One region of the Streptomyces sp. NPDC096176 genome, then DNA from elsewhere that is predicted to be linked to it. Evidence: riboswitches for the same ligand, from Rfam matches in the RefSeq annotation. Region 1 holds a riboswitch; each other region holds the start of a gene.
What was found. Region 1 has a riboswitch for cyclic di-AMP ahead of ACIQ7Q_RS25660 (transglycosylase SLT domain-containing protein). Riboswitches for the same ligand answer to the same signal wherever they lie in the genome.

Region 1 (4,626 bases):
CGTCTCCTCACCCACCGGCGACGGTGTTCCACCGTCGCGTCGCGATCGACTGATTCCGGGCAGGGAGTCAACCACCACCCCGGCCACGAAGCCGGCTCCATTGATAGGCAGGGCGCACTCGGCCCACAACTCCTTGCCATGTCGGGGACAGGGGGTGGTACGGGCCGGCCGCGCAGGCTGGGTGTCGGGCACCTCGATCCGGGTCACGCCGCGGTGGTTGTCGCAGGCGAGGTGCAGGGCACAGTCCTGACCCCGTACGCAGCCGTGGAGCTCGGCGTCCGCAGTGAGTTCGGCCGACGACGAGCGTGACCGCGTCGTGCCCGGCACCGCGTGCGTGGCTCCACTGGGCGAGCTGATGCGCGCCCAGCAGGCGGGCGAGGCGGGCACCCGGGGGTTCGCAGAGATGCACTGCGCGAACGCCACGCCCTACGCACCGACGGTGGCCATGCCGAAAGGACCACGGAATGCTGTCATGGCCGTCTTCCCACGAGCAACACGGAAACAGGTCCATATCCGGCTCATATCGGCACGCGTGGAGCCTCACGCCGCGGGAGTGTGGCGGCCCGACCGGGCGCGGACCGCGGTGCGGGCCGTGCGGCAGTGGCGGAGGGCGCTCCTGCCGCAGCCGCGCCACTGGGCCCGGGTGACGCGGGCGCGATGGCCGCCGCTGGTGATCATCGCATTCACCGGTGTCATCGGGTCCGTGGCCGCGGCCTTCGCCAGCAGGACGCCGACCGCGAGCGGGAGCAGGGTCACGGCAAGGGCCGTGCCGGCTGTGGTGGCGTTGCGGACGCGCGGGTGGCGGAGGGCTTCAGGGAGCATGCTCCGATTCGACCGGTGAGGGGGGTGCGGGCGGATCCGGGCGGGTACTCAGAACGTCCGGACCTCGTACTCATCCCGTGGTCGCGGCTGGTTGCCCAACTACCGTTCTGGGACCGGAGGATCGCTGTAGCCTCCGGCCATGACCACCGACACGGAGCGCCTGACACTCACTCAGCAGTTGCGCCGCCGGGGCGCCGTGGTTCTCGCGGTTTTCGCCCTGGTGTGGGCCTTCGCGGCCGGTTCCGGGCTCGCATCGACGACTGCTGCCGTCGTAGTCGGCATTGTGGGGGCGGCGCTGACCGTCGCGGCCGTTGTTGCTGCGTTCCGGGGCGCCGCGGGGACCGCACGCCGCATGGTGCGGCTGCCGGGGAAGTGGAACCGCGGGGTCGGCCTCGTGAACGCCCTCGAGGTCGTCGCGATCTTCGCGGTGATCGCCGCTTCGAACGCCACGGGCCACGCCGAGCTGATCCCGCCGGGGATCTGTCTCGTGGTGGGTCTGCACTTCTTTCCGCTGGCGCGTCTCTTCGACCAGTGGCAGTACACCTGGACGGCTGTTCTGCTGACGGTTGTCGCGGTCGTCGGCACCGCCGTCGCCCTGGCCGGGTACACGGACGAGACCGTGCGCGTTGTGGTGGGGGCAGGAGCGGCCGTTGTGTTGTGGCTGTCCTCGTTCCATGTGGCCGCGCGGGGCTGAAGACCGGCACAACACGGGGCCGGAGACCGGGGGCGCCGCCGGACGCCCCGGGCTCCGGCCCGGTGAAGTGTTGCGGCCTGTCGGCCGTCGCAACGGTCCCGTCAGTAGGGGCCGTTCACGTTGTCGATCGAGCCGTACCGGTCGGCGGCGTAGTTGCACGCGGCCGTGATGTTGGCGACCGGGTCGTACAGGTCGTTGGCCGTGCCGGGGACGTGGTAGGCGTCGAAGGTCGGCTGGATGACCTGAAGCAGGCCCTTCGAGGGCGTGCCGTTGACGGCGTTGATGTCCCAGTTGTTGATGGCCAGCGGGTTGCCGGAGGACTCGCGCATGATGTTGCGGTGAATTCCCTCGTAGGTTCCCGGAATTCCGCGCTGACCCATGATGGCCAGCGATTCCTTGATCCAGCCGTCGAGGTTGTTCGCGTAGGTGGCGGGCTTGGCCGCGGGGGCCGCCTTCCGCTCCGAGCGGTCCGCGCGGTCGGTCGCGGCGGCCCGGTCGGCCTTCTTGGGCGCGGCCTTTTCCTTGGCCGGGGACTTTGCACCGATCGTGAGCTCGAGACCGGGGCGAATCAGTGCCGGATCGTGGCCGATGGCTCTCCGGTTGTCGTTGAAGAGCTCCTTCCAGCCGCCACTCAGAGAATACTTGGTGGCAATCTTGGAAAGGGAGTCACCCGCGACCACGGAGTACGTGACGGCCTTGGACTTCTGTGCGGCGACCTGCGCGGCGGCGGCCACGGTGGCCGGCGCGACGGCCTTCTCCGCGGCCACGGGCAGCGCTGCCTGAGCAGTGGTGGCGCCCATGAGCGGGAGGGCGAGTGCGGCACCACCCGTGCCCGCTGCCACGAACCCGCGGGTGAGTGAACGGGACTTGGGACGACGGTGCTTACCCTTTGTGGGCATGGCGAATTCCTCTCCGTCGCCTGCGAGGTGAGCTGTCGGGTTCGGGCTGGAGATGCCCGGTCGCAGCTGATGGCGACTTCACCCCGAGCCGTTCCGGGATTCCGGATCGGCGGCTTACCTGGTTCCCCCGCTCCTGCCGTACGTGAGTGGGTGCGGTTTACCGGACGGCGGCAGGATTCGGCGGTCCATCCGGATTGACGGTGACGTTAAGCGAGAGGATCCCGGCGGAACAAGTCCCGAATTCCACATCACAAAGCGGACGTCTCCCCCTGACGGGAAATCCGCATTGTCAGTGTCGCGTCAAAAGGCTCAAACTCCGCCCCAGAGAAGGGAAATGGCCCGCGCGGCGGTATCCACACAGAGCGGACCAGGTGACCGACATCACGGGGGATCGGGGCAACCTCCAGGGTTGCCCCATAACCCCCAAGGAACCCCAACCAACAGGAATACGCGGCAATTCGACTTACAAACTTAATGCGGAGAAAAGACCCCTATACCGGACATAGGTGAGCATCGCCGGGCAGGTCGCCCGGCCCCCTACGGAACGAGCGAGGAACACTCAGTCAACGGGCCAGGTGTGCGCCGGCGCGTTCAGATGCATGTAGTCGATGTACTGCCGCGTCATCAGCCGAAGCGCCTCATGGTGGTCGACGCGGCTCGTGGCGTCGATGTGGTGGTACATCTCCGCCTGCCACACCGCGCCGTTTCGGCCGGTGACACAGCGCTGCTCGATGATCCCCAGCAGCGGCTCCCGCCACGCCGCGTCCATGCCGGAGAGCTCGAGACCGCGATGGGCCATGGGCAGCAGACGCCGCAGTACGAGCTCGACCACCGGCACCTCGCCCATGCCCGGCCAGTACAGGTCCGCGTCGATGCCGTGCCGCGCCGCGGCGTGCAGATTGTCCTCAGCGGCCTGGAACGACATCCGGGACCAGATCGGCCGCTCCTCGTCGACCAGTGCGCGTGTCATCCCGTAGTAGAAGGCGCCGTTCGCGAGGGTGTCGGCGACGGTCGGGCCGGCGGGGAGGACCCGGTTCTCGACGCGCAGGTGCGGCCTGCCGTGGGCGACGGCATAGACGGGGCGGTTCCACCGGTAGATGGTGCCGTTGTGCAGGGTCAGCTCGGGCAGCTCCGGGGTGTCCCCGCCGTCGAGCTTCTCCCGCGGGTCCTCGTCGTCACACAGGGGCAGCAGGGCGGGGAAGTAGCGCACGTTCTCCTCGAAGAGATCAAAAACGCTGGTGATCCACCGCTCGCCGAACCACACCCGCGGCCGGACCCCCTGCACCTTGATCTCCTCGGGGCGGGTGTCGGTCGCCTGCTCGAACAGGGGGATCCGGGTCTCGCGCCACAGTTCCTTGCCGAAGAGGAACGGCGAATTCGCCGCCAGCGCGACCTGGACCCCGGCGATCGCCTGCGCGGCGTTCCAGTAGGCGGGGAACTCGCCCGGCGAGACCTGCAGGTGGAACTGCGTACTGGTGCAGGCGGCCTCGGGGGTGATCGTGTCGGCGTAGGTGCGCAGCCTCTCCACCCCGTCGACGGCGATCCGCAGGTCCTCGCCCCGGGCCGCGAAGACCTGCTCGTTGAGCAGCCGATAGCGCGGGTTCTCCGAGAGCGCCGCCTCGCCCACGTCCCGCTGCCGCAGGGTCGGCAGAATGCCGATCATGGTCAGATGGGCCCCGACCTCGGAGGCCCGCTGCTCGGCGTGGTTCAGGGCGTCCCGGATCTCCTGCTCCCAGGCGTCGGGGCCGCCTGCGGTCAGTGTCCGCGGCGGGATGTTGATCTCCAGGTTGAACCGGCCCAGCTCGCTGTCCCAGGCGGGGTCCGCGATGGCCTCGAGCACGTCGGTGTTCTTCATCGCCGGCTCCCCGGCGGCATCCACCAGGTTCAGTTCGATCTCGAGACCCACCTGGGGCCGCTCCGACTCGAAGCGCGCCTCGCTCAGCATCGTCGCGAACGTGTCGAGGCACGTCTGCATCTTGTCCCGGTACCGGCGGCGATCGTCACGGGTGAAAACGAGCGCCGGGACGTCACGTCCCATCGGGCCCTCCCGCTCTCGTCGGGCAGACACCTTCCCCCACAGCGTCCCACTCACCGGCTGCCCGGACCAGCGGTGACCGGGGCAGCGGACGGCAGCGAGGCGCCGCCGCGGAGCCTTGCCCGGAAGCCCGCTCGGGCCGCGGCGACAGCCGGTTCCCGGCCCGCCCCGGGCCC
Region 2 (4,626 bases), on a different contig from region 1:
CGTCGGCTGGGCCGAGGGCCTTCACGCCCGCCCCGCGTCCATCTTCGTCCGGGCCGCGACGGCTTCCGGCGTTCCTGTGACGATCGCCAAGATCGACGGCACGCCGGTCAACGCCGCCTCCATGCTTGCCGTGCTCGGTCTCGGCGCCCAGGGCGGCGAGGAAATCGTCCTCGCCTCCGACGCGGACGGCGCGGAGGCCGCCCTGGACCGCCTGGCCAAGCTGGTGGCGGAGGGCCTCGACGAGCTCCCCGAGGCCGTCTGAGCGCTCGGCTCGCGAGGCGCGCGGCATGAGGCGCGTGGCACGGGCGGAGCACGCACCACCCCACGGTGGCGCGACGCCGTGCGGAGCACACCGCCCCCGCGGCAGAGCAGGAATCACGCACGACAAAGCCGCGGCGCTTCGAATTCAGAAGTGCCGCGGCTTTTCGCTTACTGCTCCCCCGAGCAATTCCGGGCAGCATAAAACGACCCGGCTCCACCGCTTCCCTTTTGTATACGCCGCCTGTTAATTCCGGCCGCTCGCCGTGTTTACGGCAGGTTGCGAAGTCCTCACCCGCACCGTGCGCCGCAGCCGGTGCGCCGCCGCGACCCGCTCGGCGTGCAGGGCGGTCAGCGCCCGCGCGCGCTCGGCGTCGCGGCGCGCCACGGCGTCCACGATCGCCCCGTGCTCGGCCCAGGACTCGACCGGCTCGGCCGGCTGCTCCACGGCGTACATCCAGGCGGTCTTGTGCCGCAGCTGAATCAGCAGAGCCGTCAGACCGGGGCTGCCGCAGGCCTGGGCGAGGGTCTCGTGGAACCAGGCGTCGAGGGAGCGCAGGTCCTCGCCCTGTCCCCGCCGCGCCCTGTCCCGGCCCAGTCTGACCAGGCCGCGCAGCACCTTCAAATGCGCTTCCGTGCGCCGCTGGGCGGCGCGCGCCGCGCCCAGCGGCTCCAGCAGCATGCGGATCTCGAGGAGGTCGGCGGCCTCCTGCTCGGTGGGCTCGGCGACGCAGGCGCCCGCGTGCCGCCGGGTGACGACGAACCCCTCCGACTCCAGGGTGCGCAACGCCTCGCGCACGGGAACGCGGGAGACTCCGTAGCGGCGTGCCAGCTGCTCCTCGGTGAGCCGACTGCCGCGTTCGAACACGCCGGAGACGATGTCTTCGCGGATCGCCGTGCATACCGAGTGCGCGGGAATGCGCATGACCGAACCTCCGCCTTGATCCGAGCGAAACGCAACTGATTGACGCGTGTTCCCGTGACTCTATTGCAATGCGCTCGATTTTCCGACGGCAGGCGGGAATCCATGGAACCTTTTGAATGAGCGGGCAATCGCGGAATGGCGGAAACGCCACGCAAAACGCCGAAGGCCCCCGGCGGGGATGCCGGGGGCCCTCGGACACTGCTGGGGCGGGTCAGACGCTGACGCCGTGCGAGCGCAGGTAGGCGACGGGGTCGATGTCGGAGCCGTAGTCCGCGGTGGTCCGGGCCTCGAAGTGCAGGTGCGGGCCGGTCGAGTTGCCGGTCGAGCCGGAGAGACCGATCTGCTGGCCGGGGGTGACCTGCTGGCCGACGGAGACTCCGATGGACGACAGGTGGCCGTACTGCGTGTAGGTGCCGTCGTTCATGCGGATGACGATGTTGTTGCCGTACGCGCCGCCCCAGCCGGCCTCGACCACGGTGCCGGAGCCGACGGCGACGACCGAACTGCCGGACGCAGCGCGGAAGTCGACTCCCGAGTGGCTGCCGGAGGACCACAGGGTGCCACCGGTCTTGTAGCCGGTGGTCACGAAGGAGCCGGCGATGGGGAGCCGGAAGGAGTTCAGGCGCTTGCGCTCGGCCTCGCGGGCGGCGCGCTCCTCGGCCTCGCGGGCCGCCTTGGCGCGGGCCTCGGCCTTGCGCTTCGCCTCGGCCTCGGCCTTTGCCTTCGCCCGCGCCTCGGCGGCGGCCTCCTCGGCCTCCCGCTCCTGGGCGGCGGCCTGGTCGGCTATCTCGTCGGCGATCGATCCCATGGAGACGATATGAGTGAGACCGGTGTCCTCGACGGGAGCGGCCTCGGCGTCGGCGGCGAGCGCCGGGGAGGCGAAGCTGCCGATGACGCCGGTGGTGGCGAGGGCAGCGACGCCCGCGAGGTTCGCCCTGCGGCGCGTCAGGCGGCTCGGGGCACGGTGCTTCCCGGTGGCACGGGTGAACGCCATGAAGAGGCTGGTCCTTTCCTTCCTTCTCGCCTACCGGGTTAGCTGACGGGTTCGGAGCAGGAAGGTCTCCTACGGGCCCCTCCGCGCGGGCGAAGGCGTCCGATTCACCCCAGGGACTTCGTGGGTCCCCGGCTCCCCAGGCTCGCGCCTGACGGGGACTCGGCGATGACTGTCCGATGCCACGGGTGCGGCGATCTTCTGGCGAACAGCCGGATCGACGCTAGGCAGCTCATCTGTCAATCACCAAACGGACAGCCCATTTTGTAGCGCATGCCACAGAGCAGAACGGCCATCTCCCTCACAAAAGCGACAAAGGGCGGAACCCCGGCAAACGATCCGAAGCCGGGGTTCCACTTGGGCACCACATGCCCGTTTCGAACTGTATGACCGATAAGCGACTTTCAATCAGCCCGTGACGACGGTCACTTCACCGATCCCGAGGGCCTTGACCGGTTCCTCGATCTGCGCCGCGTCACCGACGAGCACGGTGACCAGCCGGTCCACCGGGAAGGCGTTGACCACCGCCGCCGTGGCCTCCACCGTGCCCGTCTCCGCCAGCCGCAGATACAGCTGTGCCTGGTAGTCGTCCGGAAGGTGCTGCTCGACCTGATCGGCCAGCGTGCCCGCCACGGACGCCGCCGTCTCGTACTTCAGCGGCGCGACGCCCACCAGGTTCTGCACGGCGACATCGCGCTCTGCCTCGGTGAGCCCCTCGGCCGCAAGCGTGCGGAGCACCTTCCACAGGTCCTCGAGCGCCGGGCCGGTGTTGGGGGTGTCCACGGAGCCGCTGATGGCGAGCATCGAGGCGCCCGAACCGTCCGGCGCGGAGCGCAGCACCTGGGCGAAGGCCCGCACCCCGTAGGTGTACCCCTTCTCCTCGCGGAGCACGCGGTCGAGGCGGGAGGTGAGGGTGCCGCCGAGGCAGTACGTGCCCAGCACCTGGGCGGGCCAGACGCGGTCGTGGCGGTCCGCACCGATACGGCCGATGAGCAGCTGCGTCTGCACGGCGCCGGGGCGGTTGACGATGACCACCCGGCCGGTGTCGTCGGCGCTGATCGCCGGCACGGGGCGGGGCTCCGCGCTGTCGCCCGTCCAGGTGCCCAGCGTCTCGGCGAGGACGGCGTTCAGGTCGACGCCGGTGAGGTCGCCGACGACCACCGCTGTCGCGGTGGCGGGGCGCACGTGCGCATCGAAGAAGGCACGCACGGCCGCCGAGTCGATCCGGGCCACGGTCTCCTCGGTGCCCTGGCGCGGGCGCGAGACACGCAGATCGGCCGGGAAGAGCTCCTTGGACAGCTGCTTTGCGGCCCGGCGGCCCGGGTTGGCCGTCTCGTGCGGGATCTCGTCGAGGCGGTTGCGGACCAGCCGCTCGACCTCGCCGTCCGCGAAGGCAGGGGCGCGCAGCGCCTCGGCGAGCAGGCCGAGAGCCTTGTGCAGCCGGGAGACCGGAACTTCCAGCGAGACCCGGACGCCTGGGTGGTCGGCGTGCGCGTCGAGTGTGGCGCCGCAGCGCTCCAGCTCGGCGGCGAACTCCTCGGCGGAGTGCTTGTCAGTGCCCTCGGAGAGCGCGCGCGCCATGATCGTGGCGACACCGTCGATGCCCTCGGGCTCGGCGTCCAGCGGGGCGTCGAGCGAGATCTCGACGGCCACCACCTGCTGGCCGGGGCGGTGGCAGCGCAGCACCGTCAGGCCGTTGTCGAGAGTGCCGCGCTCGGGCGCCGGAAAGGCCCAGGGGCGGGGGGCGCCCGCCTTCGGCTGCGGGTGGAAGTCCATGGTCACGGCAGCGTCGCTCACTGGTCCGTCCCCTCGTGCTCGTTCTCGTCGGCCGCTTCGGTCTCTTCGGCGATCGGTTCGTAGACCAGCACCGCCCTGTTCTCGGGGTGCAGCCTGGCCTTGGCGACCGCCTGCACCTCCTCTGCGGTGACCTCGAGCACCCGCTTCACAGCGGTGAGCGCCAGCTGCGGGTCGCCGAACAGCACCGCGTAGCGGCACAGTTCGTCGGCACGGCCGGCAACGGTGCCGAGCCGGTCCAGCCATTCACGCTCCAGCTGGGCCTGTGCGCGCTCCATCTCCTCCGCCGTGGGGCCCTCGGCCGCGAAACGCGCCAGCTCCTCGTCGACGGCCGCCTCGATCTGCGGGACGTCGACGCCGCCGGACGTCTTGACGTCGAGCCAGCCCATCGACGGGGCGCCGGCCAGCCGCAGCAGACCGAATCCGGCCGCGACGGCCGTCCGGTCCCGTCGGACCAGACGGTTGTGCAGCCGGGAGGACTCGCCGCCACCGAGGACGGTCAGCGCCAGGTCGGCCGCGTCGCACTCGCGCGTGCCGTCGTGCGGGAGGCGGTAGGCGGCCATCAGGGCGCGGGCCGGAACCTCCTCGACGATCTCCTCACGAAGCTGCGCGCCGATGTTCTCCGGCAGGCTGCCGTCCCGGGGCGGCTGCTTGCCGT
Region 3 (4,626 bases), on a different contig from region 1:
TTCGGCAAGACACTGGTGAGGCAGGCGGTCGCGAACCGCTGAGCCGGGCCCGGGGCGTCGGGCTGCCGCGATCGGCGTCAACGGCGCGGGTGAGGGGTTTTGCCTCTGGGGCAAGGAATTTGCCTCAGAGGCAGGATTCTGGCGCAATGGAGGCATGACCACCCCCGTCGAGCCGGCGCGTGACGAGCTGCCCGAGATGGCGCCCCGGCTGCGTGAACTGCGCCGCCGCCGCGGACTCACCCTCGAGTCGGCCGCCCAGCGGGCGGGACTGTCACCCGCCCACCTCTCCCGACTGGAGACGGGCCGGCGACAGCCCTCGCTGCCGATGCTGCTCGCCCTTGCCCGGATCTACGGTACGACGGTGGCGGAGCTTCTCGGCGAGCAGCCGCTGGAGAAGGACCCGGTCGTCCGCGCCCGCCGGGAACCCGCGGCGGCCGACGGCTGGCACTACCGACGGGCCGGAGCCCCCGGCCGGGCGATGCAGGCCCTCCGTGTGACGGTCCCGTACGGTGTCCAGGGAGATCTGGAGCGCGTGCACCCGGGCGAGGAGTGGCTCCATGTCGTGGAGGGACGGCTCCGTCTCACCCTCGGCGACACGGTGTACGACCTGGCTCCCGGAGACAGCGCGCACTTCGATTCGCTCACCCCGCACCGCATCGCCGCCTCCGGCCCCGAGGGGGCCGAGCTGCTGTTCGTGCACACACTGCTGCAGAGTTCGGAACTGCACCCCACCTCTGACCGGTAAGGAAGGCGATCGAAGGCATGTCCCACGACCCCTTGGACCGACGCGCCACGGGCGGCGAGAGCTCCAGTGAGGAGCGGTTTCCCCGCGGGCTGGTGATCCGGCTCTTCCTCTATCTGATCGCGGGCCACGTCATCGCCGGATTCCTCTACCTGCTGTTCCTGGTGGGTGGCCAGAACCAGTGACCCGGTGCCTCAGCCCTCTTCGAGAAGTCGTGTGCGCAGCCGCTCGCGGGTTTCGCGGGAGAGCTTGAGGCCCTCGGTGAGGTACCGCTCCGGTGTGCCCCAGTTCTCCTCGATCGCGTCGAAGGCCGCGGCCAGGTACTCGGCGCGGGCGTCGAAGAGCGGGCTGAGCAGTTCCATCACCTCGGGGGACATTCCGGTGGGGGAGCTGTCGGTGCGCCGGACCTTGTAACGGCGGTGCGGGTCGTTGGACTTGAGGTAGTCCGCCTCGATCGCGTCCCGCTCCACGCCGACGGCCAGCAGTGACACGGCGATCGACAGCCCGGCGCGGTCCTTGCCGGCGGCGCAGTGCATCAGGGCCGGGACGCTGTCCTCGGCCAGTGCGTGCAGAACCTGGCTGTGCTCGGCCGTCCGCTCCTTGACGATCATGCGGTACGAGGCGATCATCCGCCCTGCGCCCTTGCCGTCGTCGAGGATGGCCTTGAGCTGATCGAGATTGCCGTCCCGGACCATCTTCCAGAACTCGGCGCCGTCGGCCGGGTCGCTCAGCGGCAGATTCACATTGCGCACGCCGGGCAGCTCGACGTCCGGGCCCTCCAGCCGCTGGTCGGCGGCGTTGCGGAAGTCGAAGATCGTGTGCAGTCCCAGGGTCGTGAGGAACGCCGCGTCGCTCGCCGTCGCGTGCGCCAGGTGTCCGCTGCGGAAAAGCCGGCCGTGCCGCACCCGCCGCCCGTCCACGGTCGGCAGTCCGCCCACGTCCCGGAAGTTGCGGACACCGGTCAGCTCCGGCTCTGTCGAGGGGGCCTGCGGCAGCTGCTGCGTCACGAGGACTCCTTCAGGTACTGCCGTCGGCGCTGGTCGCCGACGATGGCGCGGCTTCGACCATACGACACTCGTTCATGAGGCACTCATCTCGGCCATGAACCAACGGTGTTGACGGACGCGTGCCGATTTCCTCGGGTGCGCAGCCCCGACGGTCCGCACGGCGGGTGATGTACGGGGACCTGTCCGGTCCTGCGAAGGGGTGCCCCTCACCGGTGGGGGCGAAATGGTGCATCTGTATCGAGTGCGTTCATTACGGGCGACGGTGGCAGGGAGCGGTATCGCCCCCTCGTGGCCGTGACCGGCGGCCACATTCTTGCTCCTTCGGTGGAGGTGGAAAGCGAGGGGCCGTAGCGCGCTGCGGTAAGTGCGGGAGTAGATGGCTAAATGTATGTTCTGTCCGAATTAGCTGTTTAGGCATAACGTGCCCCGTAAGCAGGGGGGATGGGCTGCGGTCCGTGAGCAGCGTCATATCCGTGACGTTCTGTGGCCGCGTCGGTGACACGAATTCCCTCCTCGGCAAGGGAATTGATGCTCCGTTGTCCACGGAGGGTGACCGGGAAATCCCTGTTGATATCACCCCCGTCATTGATCGGGGAAAATCGTGGCTTGTCCGGGACTGCCCGACTCGCCTACGGTCACGCTCAATCCGGACGGACCGCCTAATCCTGCCGCCGACCGGAATTCGAACCCACCCACGTGTGGCAGGAGCGGGGGACCCAGGTAGTACGCCGATTCCGGTTAATTCGGACGGCTTGGGGTGAAGTCGTGCACGTTCACGACCGGGCATCTCCAGCCCGAACCCGACAGCTCACCTCGCAGGCGCCGGAGAGGAAAGCGCCATGCCCGCAAAGGGTAAGCACCGCCGTCCCAAGACCAACCCGATCACCCGTGGCTTCGTTGTCGCCGGTACGGGTGGCGCCGCCATCGCGCTGCCCCTGTTCGGCGCCACCTCCGCCAACGCCGCACCCGCGGCGGCACCGGCCACAGCTCCGGAGCAGGCCGCCACCGCGGCCCCCGGCGCCGTCGAGGCTGCCGCCCTTCAGGGCGCCAAGAAGGCCCCGAAGACGTACACCGTCGTCGCCGGCGACTACCTGTCGAAGATCGCGGAAGAGCAGAACGTCCGCGGCGGCTGGAAGCAGCTCTTCAACGACAACCGCCGCGCCATAGGCGCCGACCCCGCGCTGATCCACCCGGGTCTCGAGCTGACGATCGGCGCCAAGTCCAAGGTCAAGAACGACCCCGAGCCCCGCTCCGAGTCGCAGACCCGTCCCTCGCGCGACGACTCGCGGCCCGCCGCGCCGCAGGCCGAGGCTCCGGCGAAGGAGGCTCCCGCGAAGGAGGCATCCACCCCGGCGTCCGGCTTCTCCGCCCCGGTCGACGCGGGCGTCACCACGCCGTACCGCGCCTCCGGCGCCATGTGGTCCAGCGGTTACCACACCGGTGTCGACTTCGCCGCCTCCTCCGGCACCTCCGTGAAGGCCGTCGGAGCCGGCACCGTCGTCTCTGCCGGCTGGAGCGGCTCGTACGGCAACGAGGTCGTCATCCAGCACACGGACGGCACCTACTCCCAGTACGCCCACCTCTCCTCGCTGGGCGTCTCCAGCGGTCAGTCCGTGTCCGGTGGTCAGCAGATCGGCCTCTCCGGCTCCACGGGCAACTCCTCCGGCCCGCACCTGCACTTCGAGATCCGGACCGGCCCGAGCTACGGCTCCGACATCGACCCGCTGGCCTACCTCCGGGAGCACGGCGTCTCCCTCTGACCCCTCCGAACCGTCCGATCGCCCTGGGTCCCAGGTGATCTGACATGGTGTTCGCCTCCGGTGCGGCAAGCACCGGCCGGCGGTCCACGTCGGCAAGCCCCCGCCCCGCACAACGCGGAGCGGGGGCTTCCGCGTATTCCGGGTTGGCCGAATCTTGACCGGTGGCAAAGATCACCCCGCGTCAACCCCTCCTTACGGTCGCGTAGGTCACATCCGTAAAGGAAAGATGTGCTCTCGTGGCAGACGATTCGAGAACAGAGATCAGTAACGCATTCGGGTCGTACGCGGCGATCGGTGACAGCTTCACCGAGGGCGTGGGGGACCCGGGGCCCGACGGGAGATACGTCGGCTGGGCGGACCGTTTCGCGGTCCTGCTCGCCGACCGTAGGCCGGAACACACCTTCAGGTACGCCAACCTCGCCGTACGCGGGCGTCTCCTCGACCAGATCGTCGAGGAGCAGGTGCCCAGGGCCAAGGAACTCGCGCCCGACCTGGTGACCTTCTGCGCCGGTGGCAACGACATCATCAGGCCCGGCTCCGACCCGGACGCCGTCGCCGAGCGCTTCGAACGGGCCGTCGCCGACCTCACGCGCTCGGTGGGCACCGTCATGGTGACCACCGGCTTCGACACCCGCGACGTGCCGGTCCTGCGGCATCTGCGCGGCAGGATCGCCACGTACACGGCCCATGTGCGGGCCATCGCGGACCGCTACGGCTGCCCGGTGCTCGACCTGTGGTCGCTCAAGTCCGTCCAGGACCGGCGTGCTTGGGACGCGGACCGGCTGCACCTGTCACCCGAAGGCCACACCCGGGTGGCCCTGCGCGCCGCGCAGGTGCTCGGACTCGAGGTCCCCGCGGACCCCGACCAGCCCTGGCCGCCGCTGCCCCCGCGAGGGGCGTTCGAAGTGCGCCGTGACGACATCCAATGGGCGCGCGAACACCTCGCCCCCTGGATCGGACGGCGGCTGCGCGGCGAGAGCTCCGGCGATCACGTGGAGGCCAAGCGCCCCGACCTGCTCCCGCTCTGAGGCAGGGCGCGCCCCTGCGCGGGGAGATCCTGCGCGGGGAGCTCCGCCACGGGGAGCGCCGAGGGGATGCGTTCGAGGACGCCGCCCGC

Region 2: another riboswitch for cyclic di-AMP. It lies ahead of ACIQ7Q_RS27175 (M23 family metallopeptidase); the one in region 1 lies ahead of ACIQ7Q_RS25660 (transglycosylase SLT domain-containing protein).
Region 3: another riboswitch for cyclic di-AMP. It lies ahead of ACIQ7Q_RS32165 (peptidoglycan DD-metalloendopeptidase family protein); the one in region 1 lies ahead of ACIQ7Q_RS25660 (transglycosylase SLT domain-containing protein).

Annotation. Positions count from the first base shown of each region.
Region 1 is NZ_JBIWFV010000010.1:12,761-17,386, reverse strand. Features, by position in the region: gene ACIQ7Q_RS25670 (hypothetical protein) at 541-822, opposite strand; gene ACIQ7Q_RS25665 (hypothetical protein) at 962-1,516, shown strand; gene ACIQ7Q_RS25660 (transglycosylase SLT domain-containing protein) at 1,618-2,415, opposite strand; cyclic di-AMP (ydaO/yuaA leader) riboswitch at 2,420-2,578, opposite strand; gene ACIQ7Q_RS25655 (glutamate--cysteine ligase) at 2,975-4,453, opposite strand.
Region 2 is NZ_JBIWFV010000011.1:113,060-117,685, reverse strand. Features, by position in the region: gene ACIQ7Q_RS27185 (HPr family phosphocarrier protein) at 1-262, shown strand, start outside; gene ACIQ7Q_RS27180 (GntR family transcriptional regulator) at 506-1,183, opposite strand; gene ACIQ7Q_RS27175 (M23 family metallopeptidase) at 1,395-2,177, opposite strand; cyclic di-AMP (ydaO/yuaA leader) riboswitch at 2,191-2,352, opposite strand; gene ACIQ7Q_RS27170 (M16 family metallopeptidase) at 2,583-3,950, opposite strand; gene ACIQ7Q_RS27165 (M16 family metallopeptidase) at 3,968-4,626, opposite strand, start outside.
Region 3 is NZ_JBIWFV010000017.1:79,960-84,585, reverse strand. Features, by position in the region: gene ACIQ7Q_RS32185 (aspartate aminotransferase family protein) at 1-42, shown strand, start outside; gene ACIQ7Q_RS32180 (helix-turn-helix domain-containing protein) at 155-745, shown strand; gene ACIQ7Q_RS32175 (DUF6126 family protein) at 763-927, shown strand; gene ACIQ7Q_RS32170 (tyrosine-protein phosphatase) at 937-1,749, opposite strand; cyclic di-AMP (ydaO/yuaA leader) riboswitch at 2,429-2,586, shown strand; gene ACIQ7Q_RS32165 (peptidoglycan DD-metalloendopeptidase family protein) at 2,589-3,509, shown strand; gene ACIQ7Q_RS32160 (SGNH/GDSL hydrolase family protein) at 3,746-4,537, shown strand; gene ACIQ7Q_RS32155 (STM4011 family radical SAM protein) at 4,498-4,626, opposite strand, start outside.